Pseudovibrio sp. M1P-2-3: one gene and its partner. The protein of the gene in region 2 interacts with the protein of the main gene of each other region in a pairwise test. Links are inferred from orthologs where the notes say so. Each region holds a gene or a part of one and is shown on either strand. Other genes may lie near its edges.

Evidence for each region.
Region 1: the proteins of P6574_RS08590 (region 2) and ileS interact in binary tests that used the Escherichia coli proteins (3 or more experiments, as listed by UniProt). The link is inferred for Pseudovibrio sp. M1P-2-3 from one-to-one orthologs.

What each region holds. Positions count from the first base shown.
Region 1 is NZ_JARRCW010000001.1:3,479,585-3,486,533, forward strand. Bases 854-4,338 are described here. They hold ileS (isoleucine--tRNA ligase), read left to right. Parts: upstream 854-1,204; coding sequence 1,205-4,138; downstream 4,139-4,338. Other genes in these bases: lspA (signal peptidase II), read left to right, coding at 4,180-4,338. Also shown: P6574_RS15245 (bifunctional riboflavin kinase/FAD synthetase), read left to right, coding at 1-820; more of lspA, read left to right, coding at 4,339-4,680; P6574_RS15260 (hypothetical protein), read left to right, coding at 4,879-5,640; P6574_RS15265 (M16 family metallopeptidase), read left to right, coding at 5,804-6,949. UniProt on the Escherichia coli protein: Catalyzes the attachment of isoleucine to tRNA(Ile). As IleRS can inadvertently accommodate and process structurally similar amino acids such as valine, to avoid such errors it has two additional distinct tRNA(Ile)-dependent editing activities.
Region 2 is NZ_JARRCW010000001.1:1,888,204-1,896,114, reverse strand. What follows is about bases 2,699-5,513. They hold P6574_RS08590 (sugar ABC transporter substrate-binding protein), read left to right. Parts: upstream 2,699-3,553; coding sequence 3,554-4,474; downstream 4,475-5,513. Other genes in these bases: P6574_RS08585 (sugar ABC transporter ATP-binding protein), read left to right, coding at 4,559-5,513; rsmA (16S rRNA (adenine(1518)-N(6)/adenine(1519)-N(6))-dimethyltransferase RsmA), read left to right, coding at 2,699-3,023. In the rest of the region: P6574_RS08610 (LPS-assembly protein LptD), read left to right, coding at 1-27; P6574_RS08605 (SurA N-terminal domain-containing protein), read left to right, coding at 218-1,147; 4-hydroxythreonine-4-phosphate dehydrogenase PdxA, read left to right, coding at 1,165-2,181; more of rsmA, read left to right, coding at 2,181-2,698; more of P6574_RS08585, read left to right, coding at 5,514-6,127; P6574_RS08580 (ABC transporter permease), read left to right, coding at 6,124-7,122; rbsD (D-ribose pyranase), read left to right, coding at 7,119-7,532; P6574_RS08570 (ribokinase), read left to right, coding at 7,529-7,911. UniProt on the Escherichia coli protein: Part of the ABC transporter complex RbsABC involved in ribose import. Binds ribose. Also serves as the primary chemoreceptor for chemotaxis.

The sequences.
Region 1 (6,949 bases), 1.6 Mb from region 2 along the record:
TCCAGCTCTGGCAATGACATTCGAACCTCATCCTCGGACATTTTTCAAACCAGATGCACCTGTCTTTCGCTTAACACCCGCTCATGCAAAAGCCGAAATATTACAGGCAGCAGGCCTCGACGGTGTTATTCAAATTCCATTCAACAAAGACTTTGCTGGAATGTCCGCTGAAAGTTTTGTCGAAGACATCTTGGTTGACAAGCTTGGCATTACACAAAGCATCACTGGCTATGATTTTCATTTTGGAAGACAGCGAAAGGGAACACCAAAATTCCTCAAAGCTGCTGGAAAAGCCAACGACTTTCATGTGACAATTGTTGGCGCTGAAAAAGATGAGGGGCAAGACGTTATCTCCTCCAGCCGTATACGCACAGCTTTAGCCGATGGCGACATAGCGTTGGCAAACGGCTTGCTTGGTTACCGTTTCTTCGTGGAAGCTACTGTTCAGCACGGAGAAAAACGTGGACGTGACCTCGGCTACCCCACCGCAAATCTGAAACTGGCTGACAACTGTATCTTGAAATACGGCATTTATGCTGTGAGAGTTATGGTGGATGGAAAACTCCAGGACGGCGTCGCCAGCTTTGGAAGCCGTCCAACATTCGACAATGGCGCCCCTCTTCTCGAAGTTCACCTCTTTAATTTTTCTGGGGACCTCTACGACAAAGAACTACAGGTTTTCATACTTGGCTTCATTCGCTCCGAATTAAAGTTCGATAGTGTGGAAGCGCTTATTGCTCAAATGGATCAGGACAGCGCTGAATCGCGGGCAATTATTGCCTCTGTTCAGCCTCTTTCTGATCTGGACAGAGCTCTCTAGGCATTCCACCCAAAAGAAAACACATCAGCTCCAGGCCCTTTAACCCGCAGGCATATAAATTTGCAGTTTATCATTCACTCCTCTTTATTCCCTGTGAAAGCGCTGCTAAAAGCATCTCCATGTTTTGTGTAGTGGACATTCCTTGCAGCTATTTGCACCAAAGCAGCTTGGCAGGGCACAAATCGCCAGTGACTTTTGGAAAAGTGGCAGCGCGAATTATTGGCCCGGCCTTCGGCTGAGGCGCCCTTTAGTGTGCGCCCCGAAGGACCGGGACCTTGCTTTAGCCCTTAAAGCTAAAACCCTGTTTCATACGTGCTTTTTATACTCAAGCACTGCAATTCCTAGATTTACGGCAACATTGCCTCTGACTTACCGGATATAATTATGACTGAGAGTGCGACCAGAGATTACTCCGAGACGCTCAATCTGCCAAAGACTGACTTTCCAATGCGGGCCGGCCTTCCTAAGAATGAGCCTAAAATCCTTGAGCGCTGGAAAGAGGAAAACCTTTTTAAACAGCTGCGGGAACAGGCTGCTGGTAAGCCAAAGTTTATCCTTCACGATGGCCCCCCCTATGCAAACGGTAATATCCATATTGGTCATGCATTGAACAAAGTCCTGAAGGACATCATCAACCGCTCCATGCAGATGCAGGGCTACAATGCCCATTATGTGCCGGGTTGGGATTGTCATGGGCTGCCCATCGAATGGAAAATTGAAGAGCAGTACCGTAAAAAAGGCAAAAATAAAGACGCTGTTCCGGTCAATGAATTCCGCCGAGAGTGCCGTGACTTTGCAGGCAAGTGGATTGATGTTCAAAAAGAAGAATTCAAGCGTCTAGGCATTGAGGGTGATTGGAGCAATCCATACCTCACTATGAACTATGACAGTGAAGCGATCATTGCCAAAGAACTGATGAAGTTTGCCAGTTCTGGCCAGCTGTATCGCGGTTCCAAGCCAGTCATGTGGTCCATCGTTGAAAAAACCGCTCTTGCCGAAGCAGAAGTCGAATACGAAGATCACGAGTCCCACGCCATTTGGGTCAAGTTCCCTGTTCTCACAGGCGACGAAGCTCTTGTTGGCAAGAATGTCGTTATCTGGACTACAACTCCTTGGACGATTCCCGCAAACCGTGCAATTTCGTTCTCTAATACCATTGGATATGGGCTCTATAAAGTTACACAGGCAGCTGACGACAATTGGATAAAGGTTGGAGAAGAAATTATCCTGGCACACGCTCTGGCCGAGAGTGTCTTTAAATCAGCACGTGTTGATGCCTTTGAAAAGGTTGCTGATGTCGATCCTTCCAAAATCGAATATTGCGCTCACCCATTCCGTGGCGCAGCCGAAGCAAATGGGTACTACGACTTCTTCGTTCCAATGCTTTCCGGTGAGCATGTAACGGAGGATGCAGGTACAGGTTTTGTGCACACTGCCCCCGGTCACGGTGCAGAAGACTTCCAAATGTTTCTAGACAATCGTGAAGCCTTTAAAAAGGCCGGTACGGAACAAGTGCCTTTGACCGTTCAGGAAGACGGGGCTTACTACCCGCATGTGCCTTTGTTTGAAGGAAAATACATTCTGGACCGTAAAGGCAAAGACGGATCAACCAACAAAGCTGTTATAGAAAAGCTGAATGAAGTTGGTTCCCTTATTGCGCGGGCTAGAATCAAACACTCTTACCCGCACTCCTGGCGCTCCAAAGCTCCACTGATTTTCCGCAATACTCCGCAGTGGTTTGTCTACATGGATAAAGAGCTTTCCCAAGAAGCTCAAAAGGACACACTGCGCGGGCGAGCTCTCAAAGCAATTTCAGAAACCCGCTTTGTTCCCGCCTCCGGTCAGAACCGCATCAATAACATGATCGAATCACGTCCTGACTGGGTTCTTTCCCGCCAGCGTGCGTGGGGTGTGCCCATCTCCATTTTCGTCAATAAGGAAAGCGGAGAGGTATTGATTGACGACGCTGTCAACGACCGCATAGTTGAAGCTTTCACCAATGAAGGGGCCGACGCGTGGTTTGAAGACGGTGCTACACAGCGTTTCCTAGGAGAAGCCTACAAGGCTGAAGACTTCGAGAAAGTTGATGACATTCTCGACGTATGGTTTGATTCAGGCACAACACACGCGTTTTGTCTGGAAACTCGCGAAGAACTGTCTCCCAAGCGTAAGGGTATCGGCGGAGATGATTACGTTCTTTACCTTGAAGGTACAGACCAACACCGCGGCTGGTTCCACTCTTCCCTTTTGGAGAGTTGTGGCACGCGTGGCCACGCCCCATACGATGCTGTTGTAACCCATGGCTTTACCATGGACGAGCATGGCCGCAAGATGTCAAAGTCTCTGGGCAACACCGTAGCTCCGCAAGATATCATCAAGCAGTATGGTGCGGATATTCTACGCCTATGGGTTGGGTCCGTTGATTACCTTGACGACCAGCGCATTGGGCCAGAAATTATCAAGACTAACGTAGATGCGTATCGCAAACTGCGTAATACTTTGCGCTTCATGCTTGGAGCTCTGGGCCATTACAAAGGTGAAGAGATTGCTCTTGAAGACATGCCTGAGCTGGAACAGCTCATGCTGCATCGCCTGTCAGAGCTGGATGAAGTTGTTCGTGCAGCTTACAGCTCATTCGACTTCAGGAAAATCTTCTCCACCTTGTTCAACTTCATGACCGTTGAGCTGTCGGCTTTCTACTTCGATGTAAGAAAAGACGCTCTTTACTGTGACCCTCAGTCTTCTGTGAAACGTAAAGCAAGCCTTTATGTGATTGACCAGCTGTTCCGTCATTTGGTCACATGGCTCGCCCCTATCCTGCCATTCTCATCTGAAGAGTGCTGGACATATCGCAATGGCAAGGATAGCCAGTCCGTTCATCTGGAACAGTTTGCTGTTATTCCTGAAAACTGGAAAAACAATGAGCTTGCCCAGAAGTGGGAAAAAATTCGCAGTGTTCGCCGCGTCATCACAGGCGCTTTGGAAATCGAACGCCGGGAAAAGCGAATTGGTTCCTCTTTGGAAGCACATCCAACCGTGTATATCACCAATCAGGACTTGCTGGGTGCTCTTGAAGGGTTGGATTTGGCGGAAATTGCCATCACCAGCCAGATTGCAATTAGTACAGAAGCATCCCCTAATGGTGCCTTTACTCTGGATGAGATTGAAGGCGTGGGCGTCATTCCTGCCCTTGCAGAAGGGCAAAAGTGCGCACGCTCATGGAAGATTCTCCCTGAGGTTGGTAGTGATCCAGAATATCCGGATATTACTTTGCGTGATGCAGCAGCAATGCGGGAACTGGAAAGCGCAGCAAAATAGCTGCGCACTTTCCCACTATTCTGTGCAACAAAGGGAACAGAATGAAAAGCCAATGGACTTGGGGGCGTTATAGCCCCCTTATTGCACTCATCGCCACTATCGGTGCAGCGTTAGACCAGCTGGCGAAGATCTGGGTAGTCCATATCTATGATATGGCAAACAATGTCTTCATTTCCGTGCTGCCAGTATTGGATATTGTTCTGGTCTGGAATCGCGGTGTTTCCTACGGACTTTTCCAGCAAGATCACCCAATTGGACGATGGGCCCTCGCAGTTTTCACCGTTCTGGCTGCAATTGCCATCTGGGTTTGGGGTGTACGAAGCTCCAGCAAACCTTTATCCATATATCTTGGACTAATACTCGCTGGGGCTATCGGAAACGGTATTGATCGTATCTACTACGGGCAAGTGGTGGATTATCTATATTTCCACGTGAACAGCTTTTCATGGTATGTTTTCAACCTTGCCGACGTTTGGATCGTTCTTGGCGCAGCCGGTCTGTTCTGGGACAGTTTATTTTCAAAGAAAAAGAAGAAAACTTAACCTTATTGCTGCCTCAAACGTCAGTATGTAGGGGATTGGGAACTTTTCTAAACACGATTTTGCCAATTGGTGCCTAGTGGTGCTGCGAATCCCAAGGTATGCTAACCAAAACAGTGTTACTTAATTCTAAGGCAAGCTATAAGGTTATTCGTTAAGTGCTGTGCCTCTGCTGCAATTTGCAAAACAAGGAAGTTTAAAGTGCGTAGTCGGATTGGAACTCTTTTGCTGAAAACATCAGCTGCAACAACACTCTGCCTTGCTGTAGCAGGATGTGTAAGCGGAACTGATGGTTTTTCGGATGGTACCGAGAAAACAAAAGCAGAAGGAGACCTGATCGGCTCTGTTCTGACAGTTATTGGCGCTAAAGCCTCCAAAGGCGAGCCTATTAGCTACACCGAACGTGCTCCACTGGTTATGCCATCTGATAGAAAACGCTTACCAACTCCCGATGAGCGCGCTGTTGCTGACCTTGCTGCCAACTGGCCCAAGGACACACGCGATCAGGAAATGGCAGAACTGCGTGAGTTCTTTAAAACAGAAGACGGCAAGCCTCTTACAGCGGCTCAAATGGCCGCAGCACATGAGCTGACAAAGAACCTTCCTAAGCAGCAGAGAAACCGGATCCGCGAGCTTCAAGATGAGCGCATCATGGACGGCAAACCGCTGACACCACGCGAACTCCAGCAAATGAGCCGCGACTTCAAAGCAGCAAAAGCCAAAATTGCTGATGACAAAACGGCATTGTGTGAGCTGACCTCCGATAACGAGGTAGATCTGGCAACTTGTAAGTTGGAGCGCCGCTACCTGACACAGCCTCCACAGGCCTACAACATTCCAGCAGCCGGATATACTGTGAGCGTTTCTCCAGAAGACGACGAGGAAGAGTTCAAGAAAAAACGGAACACCGCTGCAGTTGACGATGGTGCACGGATTGATCTTGAAACAGGCATCCCCCGTTAAACCTTGGGAACTGTTATTTAAAAGTTAGAAGGCTCAAGAATACCAAGCGCGGCACCTACCGCGCTTTTTTCATTTCTACTTCACTATGTGACAAATAATTCATAGTGATCTCATCATTTGATGCCATATAGATAAAGCCCACCTCAACAAAGGATAGTACCGCGTGCGAGCAGCATCTCTTGTAAAAGCTTTGGCATTGGGCCTTTTTCTCAGCTCCCCCGCCTTTGCACTGGAAAAGCCCCCTAGCCCTTCAGAAAATAAGGCTTTCAAACAAATCCAGATTGGTGGAGAGGTTGAAACGAAAACTCTGGACAACGGCATGCAGGTGGTGGTGATTCCCGACCACAGATCCCCTGTGGTTACCCACATGGTCTGGTATAAAGTGGGCGCTGCGGATGAAAAGCCCGGAAAGTCCGGAATAGCCCATTTTCTTGAACACCTTATGTTCAAAGGCACCACAAATACACCAGAAGGAGAGTTCTCCCAAAAGGTATCTCAGGTTGGCGGTCAGGAAAACGCTTTCACATCCTCAGACTATACAGCCTACTATCAGCAGGTTGCCAAAGAACACCTCCCAATGGTTATGCGCTATGAAGCCGACCGAATGGAAAACCTTGTTCTAACAGACAAGCAAGTTCTTCCTGAACGTGATGTGGTGCTTGAAGAACGTGCCATGCGCATTGACAACAGCGCGGCCGCTCAATTGGCCGAAACCTTTAACCAGATGATATTCACAAATCACCCCTATGGTACGCCTGTTGTCGGCTGGGAGGGCGAGATTGCGAACCTCAACAAAGAGGACGCCATCGAGTTTTACAATACCTACTATACACCCAATAATGCTGTACTGGTGGTTGCCGGTGATGTGACGATGGATGAGGTGGCCCCGCTTGCCAAAGCCACCTATGGAAAACTGGAACGCCGCGCTGAGCCAGGGGAACGTATTCGTCCGGAAATCCAAAATGTTCGGGGTGAGCGGGAAGTTACTCTCCTTGATCAGCGGGTCGCGCAACCCTCCCTACAGATGGGCTGGGTTGTTCCCAGTTACACGACTGCCGATAACCGTGAAGCAGAAGCTCTAGACATTTTCGCAGACATTCTTGGTGGCGGCACAAACTCGCGCCTGTACAAGCGGTTGGTTGTTGAAGAGAAACTGGCAACAAGCGCAGGCAGTTGGTACAACTCAACTGCGGTTGACGACAGCCAGCTCAAGGTTTTTGCCACGCCTGCAGATTCAATAGAACTGAGTACTATCGAGAACAAGTTAGAGGCTGCAATTGCAGATATTGCACAAAACGGCGTAACCAAT
Region 2 (7,911 bases):
GACACGGACATAAGTACCAGTGATTAAGGCATAGTTGCAGAAAAGGTATATGGGGACAAAGTGTTTCCATATGCCGGTGGGCTCAGTAAACTTAAAGTACTGACACTTAGGAAGAACTTTAGACAGGCTTCTGTCACACGCCAGTATATCGTTTTTGGCGACTGGCATTGGAGTGATCAACTTTTGGATGTTGGGGACATCAGAAAGCAATAGCATGATGAAAAAACACTTTCTTGGGCTTTTCCTATTGGCGGCTTGTCTCAGTGGACCTGTCTTAACTCCAGAACCGACACAAGCGGCGACGCGCATTGCTGTCGTTGTGAATGACAAGGCAATTACAAGTTACGACTTGTCTCAAAGATCCAAGCTTATAACGCTGACAACCCGCGCTCCAAAATCGGTAGCCAATCGAAGGGCGCGTGAAGAGCTGATCGAAGAAGCGCTGAAACTTCAGGAAGCTGATCGTATTGGCATTAAAGTCACCGACAAGCAGGTGGATGAAGCATTTGCTTCAATTGCGCGGCGTGTGAAGTTATCACCCAGCCAGTTCAGGCAGGCCCTTGGTCAGAGCGGTGTAAATTCCAAGACCCTTAAGGACAGACTGCGCGCCGAAATCTCTTGGCAGGATATTGTCATGCGCCGTTTTCGTGCCACGGTCCGTATCAACGAATCTGATGTGATTGCTGCACTTCAAGGCTCACAAAAGGGCGCCAGCAATACGGCTATCGAATATGATCTCCAGCAGATTATTTTTGTGGTTCCCGGTAATGCCAGCGCTTCTTACAAGCGGAGCCGACAAAAAGAAATTCAAAAACTGCGGAGCCGTTTCACCTCCTGTAGAGAGGGACTGCGCATTGCCAACGGCCTGAAGGAAGTTGTTGTAAAGCCGGTGGGTCGTAAACTGGAAAATGAATTGCAGCCCTCCACATTAAAAGAGCTTGAAAAGATTTCCGTTGGCCGTCTGACACCTGCGAAGAAAAGCCCAAGCGGATTTGCAATGCTCGCCCTTTGTGACAAGAGCCGGATTCAGACCGATGCTGTGGCCCGCGCAGAGATGGAAGGCGAGCTTCGCAACCGCGAAGGGCAGCAACTGTCGCGCCGTTACCTGCGGGATCTACGCTCCAATGCAATTATCGAAGAACGCTAGTCAGGCTATATAAATATATGAGACGTGCCAAAAAAGCTCTTGCCGTGACAATGGGAGACCCTTCGGGTATCGGGCCCGATATTACACTCCTTGCATGGCAGGAGCGATATAAACGGGATATTCCTTGCTTCTACCTGATAGCTGATCCCGCCTTTATCCAAGAGCGCATAAAACTGCTGGGCTTGCCCATGAAGATAAAGGAAACCACGCCGGAAAACGCACGTTTTGCCTTTGACACACACCTGCCTGTGGTTCCTCTCAGTGGTTCTGTGAGCGCCTCTTGCGGGGTTCCGTCTTCAACAAATGCGGCGCTGGTTCTGGAATCCATTGCCACTGCTGTGCAGCATGTGCAGACAAACCGTGCGGATGCGGTCGTAACCAACCCGATCTGTAAATCCTCTTTGTATTCAGCCGGGTTCAAACACCCCGGGCATACCGAGTATCTTGCCTCACTTGCAACAGACATGGATGGCGTGGAACCCACCCCCGTGATGTTGCTTGCCGGTCCGCAGCTGATGACTGTTCCTTTAACAGTTCACATCCCCCTTCAAGAGGTTCCGGCGACTTTAACGGAAGATCTCATCATTGAGAAAGCCAGAATTGTCCACCGGGACATGAAAGCACGCTTTGGGCTTGCCAGTCCCAGACTTGCAATCTGCGGCCTTAACCCTCATGCCGGTGAAAATGGGACAATGGGCCTAGAAGACCGGGACGTAATCCTTCCTGCCATTAAAAAACTTCAAGAAGAAGGTATAGAGGCGAGCGGCCCGCATCCGGCAGATACCATCTTCCACCCGGGTGCACGAAACAGCTATGATGTGGTTCTAGCCGCCTATCACGATCAGGCGCTAATCCCCGTCAAGACGATCGCCTTTGACGAAACTGTAAATGTAACCCTTGGACTTCCGTTTGTACGCACCTCCCCTGACCATGGAACAGCCTTTTCGCTGGCAGGCACGGGAAAAGCTTCAGCGGGTAGTCTATCTGCTGCCATGCGTCTTGCTGTGGCCCTTGCCGAACCAGAGCTCGTTTAATGTCTCAAATTGATAGTCTTCCACCGCTTCGAGAGGTAATCGAGGAGCATGGCCTTAATGCGCGTAAATCGCTTGGCCAAAATTTCCTACTGGACCTGAACCTGACAAGCCGCATCGCGCGCTCTTCCGGTCCTTTGGAAGATACGACAGTTATCGAGGTGGGCCCTGGCCCCGGCGGACTGACCAGAGCACTTCTGGCAGAAGGAGCCAAACAGGTTATCGCAATTGAAAAAGATACTCGTTGTCTTCCTGCTCTCCAGCAGATAAGCGATCATTATGATGGCCGCTTGAAAGTAATTGAGGGAGATGCGCTTAAGTATAACCCTGCCGAGCTGGCGGACGGGCCTATCAAAATTGTCGCGAACCTTCCCTACAATGTGGGAACCCAGTTGCTATTGAGCTGGTTGACTATGGATCAGTGGCCTCCGTTTTGGTCCTCACTCACACTCATGTTCCAAAAAGAAGTGGGTGAACGTATCGTGGCAAGTCCCGGCTCCAAGGCCTATGGGCGGCTGGGAGTTCTTGCCAACTGGAGATGCCACACGGACATCCTGTTTGACCTGAACCCCAAAGCTTTCACCCCTCCCCCTAAAGTAACATCGGCAGTTGTCCAGCTGCTTCCACGGGAAGAGCCTCTCAGCTGCCCTATAAGGTCCCTGGAGAAAATAACAGGGGCCGCCTTTGGGCAGCGAAGGAAAATGTTGCGGGCAAGCTTGAAGGCGTTAAACCCCGATGCGGAGGCCATTATCACTTCAGCAGGAATAAAGCCGACAGCCCGAGCCGAGGAGATTGATGTGGAAGGCTTTGTCCGGCTCGCTCACGCATTCGAACAAGCTTCCTAGCCTTTACCTCTACAAACCAGCTTATATAAGTGCTTCAAGTCCCCGCTTCATATTTAAATAGCGGGGGCACTTACCAGTCAGTTCTGTTGTAGCGCCTTGGTTACTGCCTCCCTTGTGCACATCACACATGTGTTTCCTCAGAGCACCAACGAATACCTATCCGCATTATTGCAAACCTATGGGTATGCTTGAATCCCGACTCATTTGATGGGATGACGGCGGAATGTGCGGCGAGATCAGCCCGCCTTAGGTCACACCGGACAGATGAAGCGCCGATCCGGTATCCAGACCACAAACTATCGATTGTGCGTTATCACTGCTGGTACAAGCAGCTGGGTCTTTCGACAAGTTTACCGCGCGCGCCCTTTATGCTTCGCAGTCAGAATCTGGAAATCAACATAAAATATGAAAGCATTCAAATAAATGAAACGTTTCATATTGACCTCAAAAAACTTGAGTGCTCATATAACGACGATTCGTTTGCGCAAATTCGGGAGATTGCATTCGAATCTATAATAGGGAGATTTACTATGGGTTTGCTCAAGTTTGCAGCTACTGCGGTAACTGGTCTTACACTGCTCGGTGGCACAGCCTTAGCCGATGAAAAGCCACGTGTTGGCCTGATCATGAAGTCTTTGGCCAATGAATTTTTCCAAAATATGATGGTAGGCGCGAAAGAGCATCAGGCAAAGCGCGGCGACTATGAGCTGCTTGCGGTGGGCATGCAGAACGAGACTGATTTTGAATCCCAGATTAATGCCGTGGAGAATTTCATTACCCAAGGTGTTGACGCAATCGTTGTGGCCCCTGCTGACTCTCGTGCCATGGTGCGCCCGCTTAAAAAAGCCATGAAAGCCGGTATCGTGGTTGTTAACTTTGACGTTGCACTGGATGCTGAGGCAAAGAAACAACAGGGTGTCGAGCTGGCATTTGTGGGCCCCGATAACAGAGGCGGGGCAAAACTTGCCGGTGATGCTCTTGGTAAAACGCTCGGCAAGGGTGGTAAGGTTGTCATTATCGAAGGCAACCCTGGTGCTGACAATGCTAACCAGCGCCGTCTGGGCTTTGAAGATTCTGTGGCCACCTATGAGCTGAACCTGCTCGATAGCCGCACCGCCCACTGGGAAACCGAGGAAGCCAATTCCGTCTTTTCAAATATGCTCACGGCTCACCCAGACATTCAAGGCGTAATGGCTGCAAACGATTCCATGGCGCTTGGCGTGGTAAAAGCCATTGAAAGTGCCGGAAGAGAAGACATTCTCGTGGTTGGCTTTGACAATATCCCTGCAGTCACTCCGATGATCAATGACGGACAAATGCTGGCAACTGTTGACCAGTTCGGAACAGATATGGCCGCAAATGCCATTGATCTGGCACTGGAAGTTGTCCAAGGGGGCGAGCCGCTCAAAGGCTGGGTTAAAACACCGATTTCTCTGGTTGTTGCGCAATAAAAACTGCTTCAAGAGCCTCCGCATGTGCTTTGCCAAGTGCGGAGGCAGCCCACCACGGTTCCTATATAGACAAACGGAAGCATAATGACAGGCGCCCCACAAACCGCTCCCCTTGGCAATGAGACTGCAGCCTCTCTTCTAAGTGTTAAAGGCGTAAAAAAACACTTTGGAGGCGTGAAAGCCCTCGACGGGGTCGATTTTTCATTGCGGCAGGGGGAAGTTCACGCCCTTGTTGGTGAAAACGGAGCAGGAAAGTCGACCTTGATTAAAGTCCTCTCAGGGGTCTTTCCTCATGATTTGGGAGCAATTTCACTGGATGGCAGGGACTACCGGCCCGAAGGCCCGAGCACAGCAAAAAGCTCAGGAGTTCAGGTTGTCCATCAAGAGTTCAACTTGCTTGACCATTTGAGCATTGCTGAAAACATATCCATAGAACAGCTGCCAAAAACAAAACTTGGTTTGCTTAATCGCAGCGAGCTCAAGAAAAGGGCCCGCACGGCACTTGATGCAATTGGCTTGAGTAATATTGATGTCACGCAGCCTGTTAGCAGCCTCGGCATTGCCCATCGCCAGCTTGTAGAAATCGCCAGAGCGCTCCAGTCTGAGAGCAAAATTCTCATATTGGATGAACCAACGGCCACCCTCACTGAACGGGAAACGGGTCGTTTGTTCGAAATCGTCTCAGCAATTAAAGCCAAAGGCGTGACAGTCGTTTTCGTATCGCACCACTTGAATGAAGTTTTTACCATCTGTGATCGCATCACTGTTTTTCGCAACGGGAAAACCGTTTGCACAGTTGACGTCGCAGACACAACACCCGTTGCAATAATCGAGAAAATGGTTGGGCGACAGGTGCAGCAGACCACCACTCACCGAAACTTCACACAATACGCTGAGGTGAATGCTCTTGAGGTTGAGAACCTTTGCACGCAGGCAAACAAAAGCGGCACGGGTCTCTCCTTTCAATTGAAAAAGGGAGAAATTCTGGGAATTGCGGGTCTGGTGGGCTCTGGCAGAACCGAGATTTTGCGAGGGCTGTTTGGTTTAGATCGGCTTCAGAGCGGGAAAATATATCGGGACGGAGTTCCCCTGCATATTAAAGGTCCACGCGATGCCATTGCCGCCGCAATTGGTTTTGTCACCGAGGACAGGAAAGACGAAGGCCTCATTCTGGATATGCCGATCGCGGCAAACGTCTCGCTGGTTAATTTGGGCAAGGTTTCCCAAACTGGCATTCTTAACTTCTCAAAAGAAAACCGGCAGGCAACGCGCTCATCTGAACGGCTGAAACTGAAGTATGGCAAACTGGGCGATCCCGCTTCCAGCCTGTCCGGCGGTAACCAGCAAAAAGTTGTATTGGCAAAATGGCTTGCAGGTAAGCCGCAGGTCCTGCTGCTTGACGAACCCACGCGCGGGGTGGATGTGGGCGCAAAGGCCGAAATCTATACGCTCTTAAAAGGCTTGGCTGAAGAAGGCATGTCCCTTCTTGTTGTCTCCTCGGAAATTCCCGAACTCATGACACTGGCCGATCGCATTCTGGTTTTGTCTGAACACCAGATACAGGGCGAGCTCCTTCCAGATGATTACAGCGAACAGAACATTTTAAAACTAGCATATGGACACAGCACTTCAGCTGAGGAACAGCGCACATGACAACAAAAACTCTTTCCGAAAGTTCCTTTCCCTCCCTCGGTCTCTCAGTCCAAACTGTCCTGCACAAAGCAGGTATTGGGCTGGCCCTGCTGGCAATGATTGTGTTCTTTTCCCTGATTAGCGAACACTTCTTAAGTGCCAACAACATAACGAATATTCTGACACAGATTACCATCAACCTCATTCTTGCGGTTGGAATGACCTTTGTAATCTTAATTGGCGGGATCGACCTGTCCGTTGGCTCGGTCATGGCATTTGCAGCCGTGATTGCCGGAAAGGCGATCACTTTGCCCGGCATTGGAGCGCCTGAGGCCATTGCCCTAGCAGTGGTTGCAGCAACAATGGCGGGCGTGCTTTGCGGTTTTGTGAACGGCGCCATAAGTGCCTACTGGTCAGTGCCCTCCTTTATCATCACCTTGGGCATGCTGAATATTGCCCGTGGCGGCGCGCTGCAGGTATCGGGCGCACAAACCATCTATTCCTTCCCGTTTGCCTTTGAAGAGTTCGGCTCCGCCCTCATCTACGGCATTCCGGTGGTATTTCTGGTTGCGCTGCTGCTGGTGTTTATTGCTTGGTTCGTTTTGAACTTCACCGTATTTGGCCGCCTGATCTATGGTATTGGCAACAACGAAGAGGCGGTGCGGCTGGCTGGCCACTCAGTTAATCGCTACAAGATTGCCGCCTTCACCATTTGCGGATTAACCGCTGGCATTGCGGCTGTCGTTTATATGGCAAGGCTGAGTATCTCCAGCCCCATTGCTGGGATCGGATTTGAACTCAATGCCATCGCTGCGGTGATCATCGGCGGCACAAGCCTGAGCGGCGGACGCGGCTCCATTATCGGCACACTGCTTGGTGCCTTTATTATCGGCGTCTTGGCAAATGGCCTTATCCTCATTGGCTTGAGCGATTTCATGCGGCAAATGATTACAGGTGTTGTCATCATCTTCGCTGTGGTTCTGGATTACTACCGTGCAAAGTTCGCAGCAAAATGAAGCGTACCCCCCTCATAAACAAAGAAGTCAGCTCCCTTGTTGCCTCGCTGGGGCACTTGGATGAAATTGTCATTGCCGATGCAGGCCTGCCGGCACCGGCAAACGTTCCGGTTATTGATCTAGCCCTCACATACGGTGTGCCCCGCTTTGCGGAAATTATCAGAACTTTGCGTTCAGAGTTAATAATTGAACAGGCCATTTGGGCAGATGAAGCAAGCCCCGAGCTATCGGGTTTGATCGATTTAGAACTTTCCATATGGCGTGAGCAACAACAAGACAAAGGCATTACGGAAAAGCGTATATCCCATGAGCACTTCAAAACACGCACTTCAAAAGCAAGGGCGATCATACGCTCTGGGGAAGCAACTCCCTATGCAAATATAATTCTAGTGAGTGGAGTAGCGTTTTGAACACCATAGCTGTTGTCGGAAGCATTAATGTAGACCTGTTCAGTTATCTGGACCGCTGGCCTAATGTGGGTGAAACAATTGCCGTTCGCCAGACCTCTATTACTTTGGGTGGGAAAGGTGCCAATCAGGCGGCTGCCGCTGCCCGGCTTGGAGCCAGAACAGAGTTTATCGGCGGTATCGGCACTGATAGCTTTGGCGCAAACGCAAAGCAGGATCTGGAAAAGCTTGGCGTATCAGTGCGCCTGACAGAACTCGAGGAATACTCGACCGGCCTTGCGTTTATCGATGTGGGACCTGAGGGCGACAATCTTATCCGTATTGCCAGCGGCGCAAATGGAGCTTTGAAAGCGGCTCATCTGGCCCCCTTTGAGAAAATACT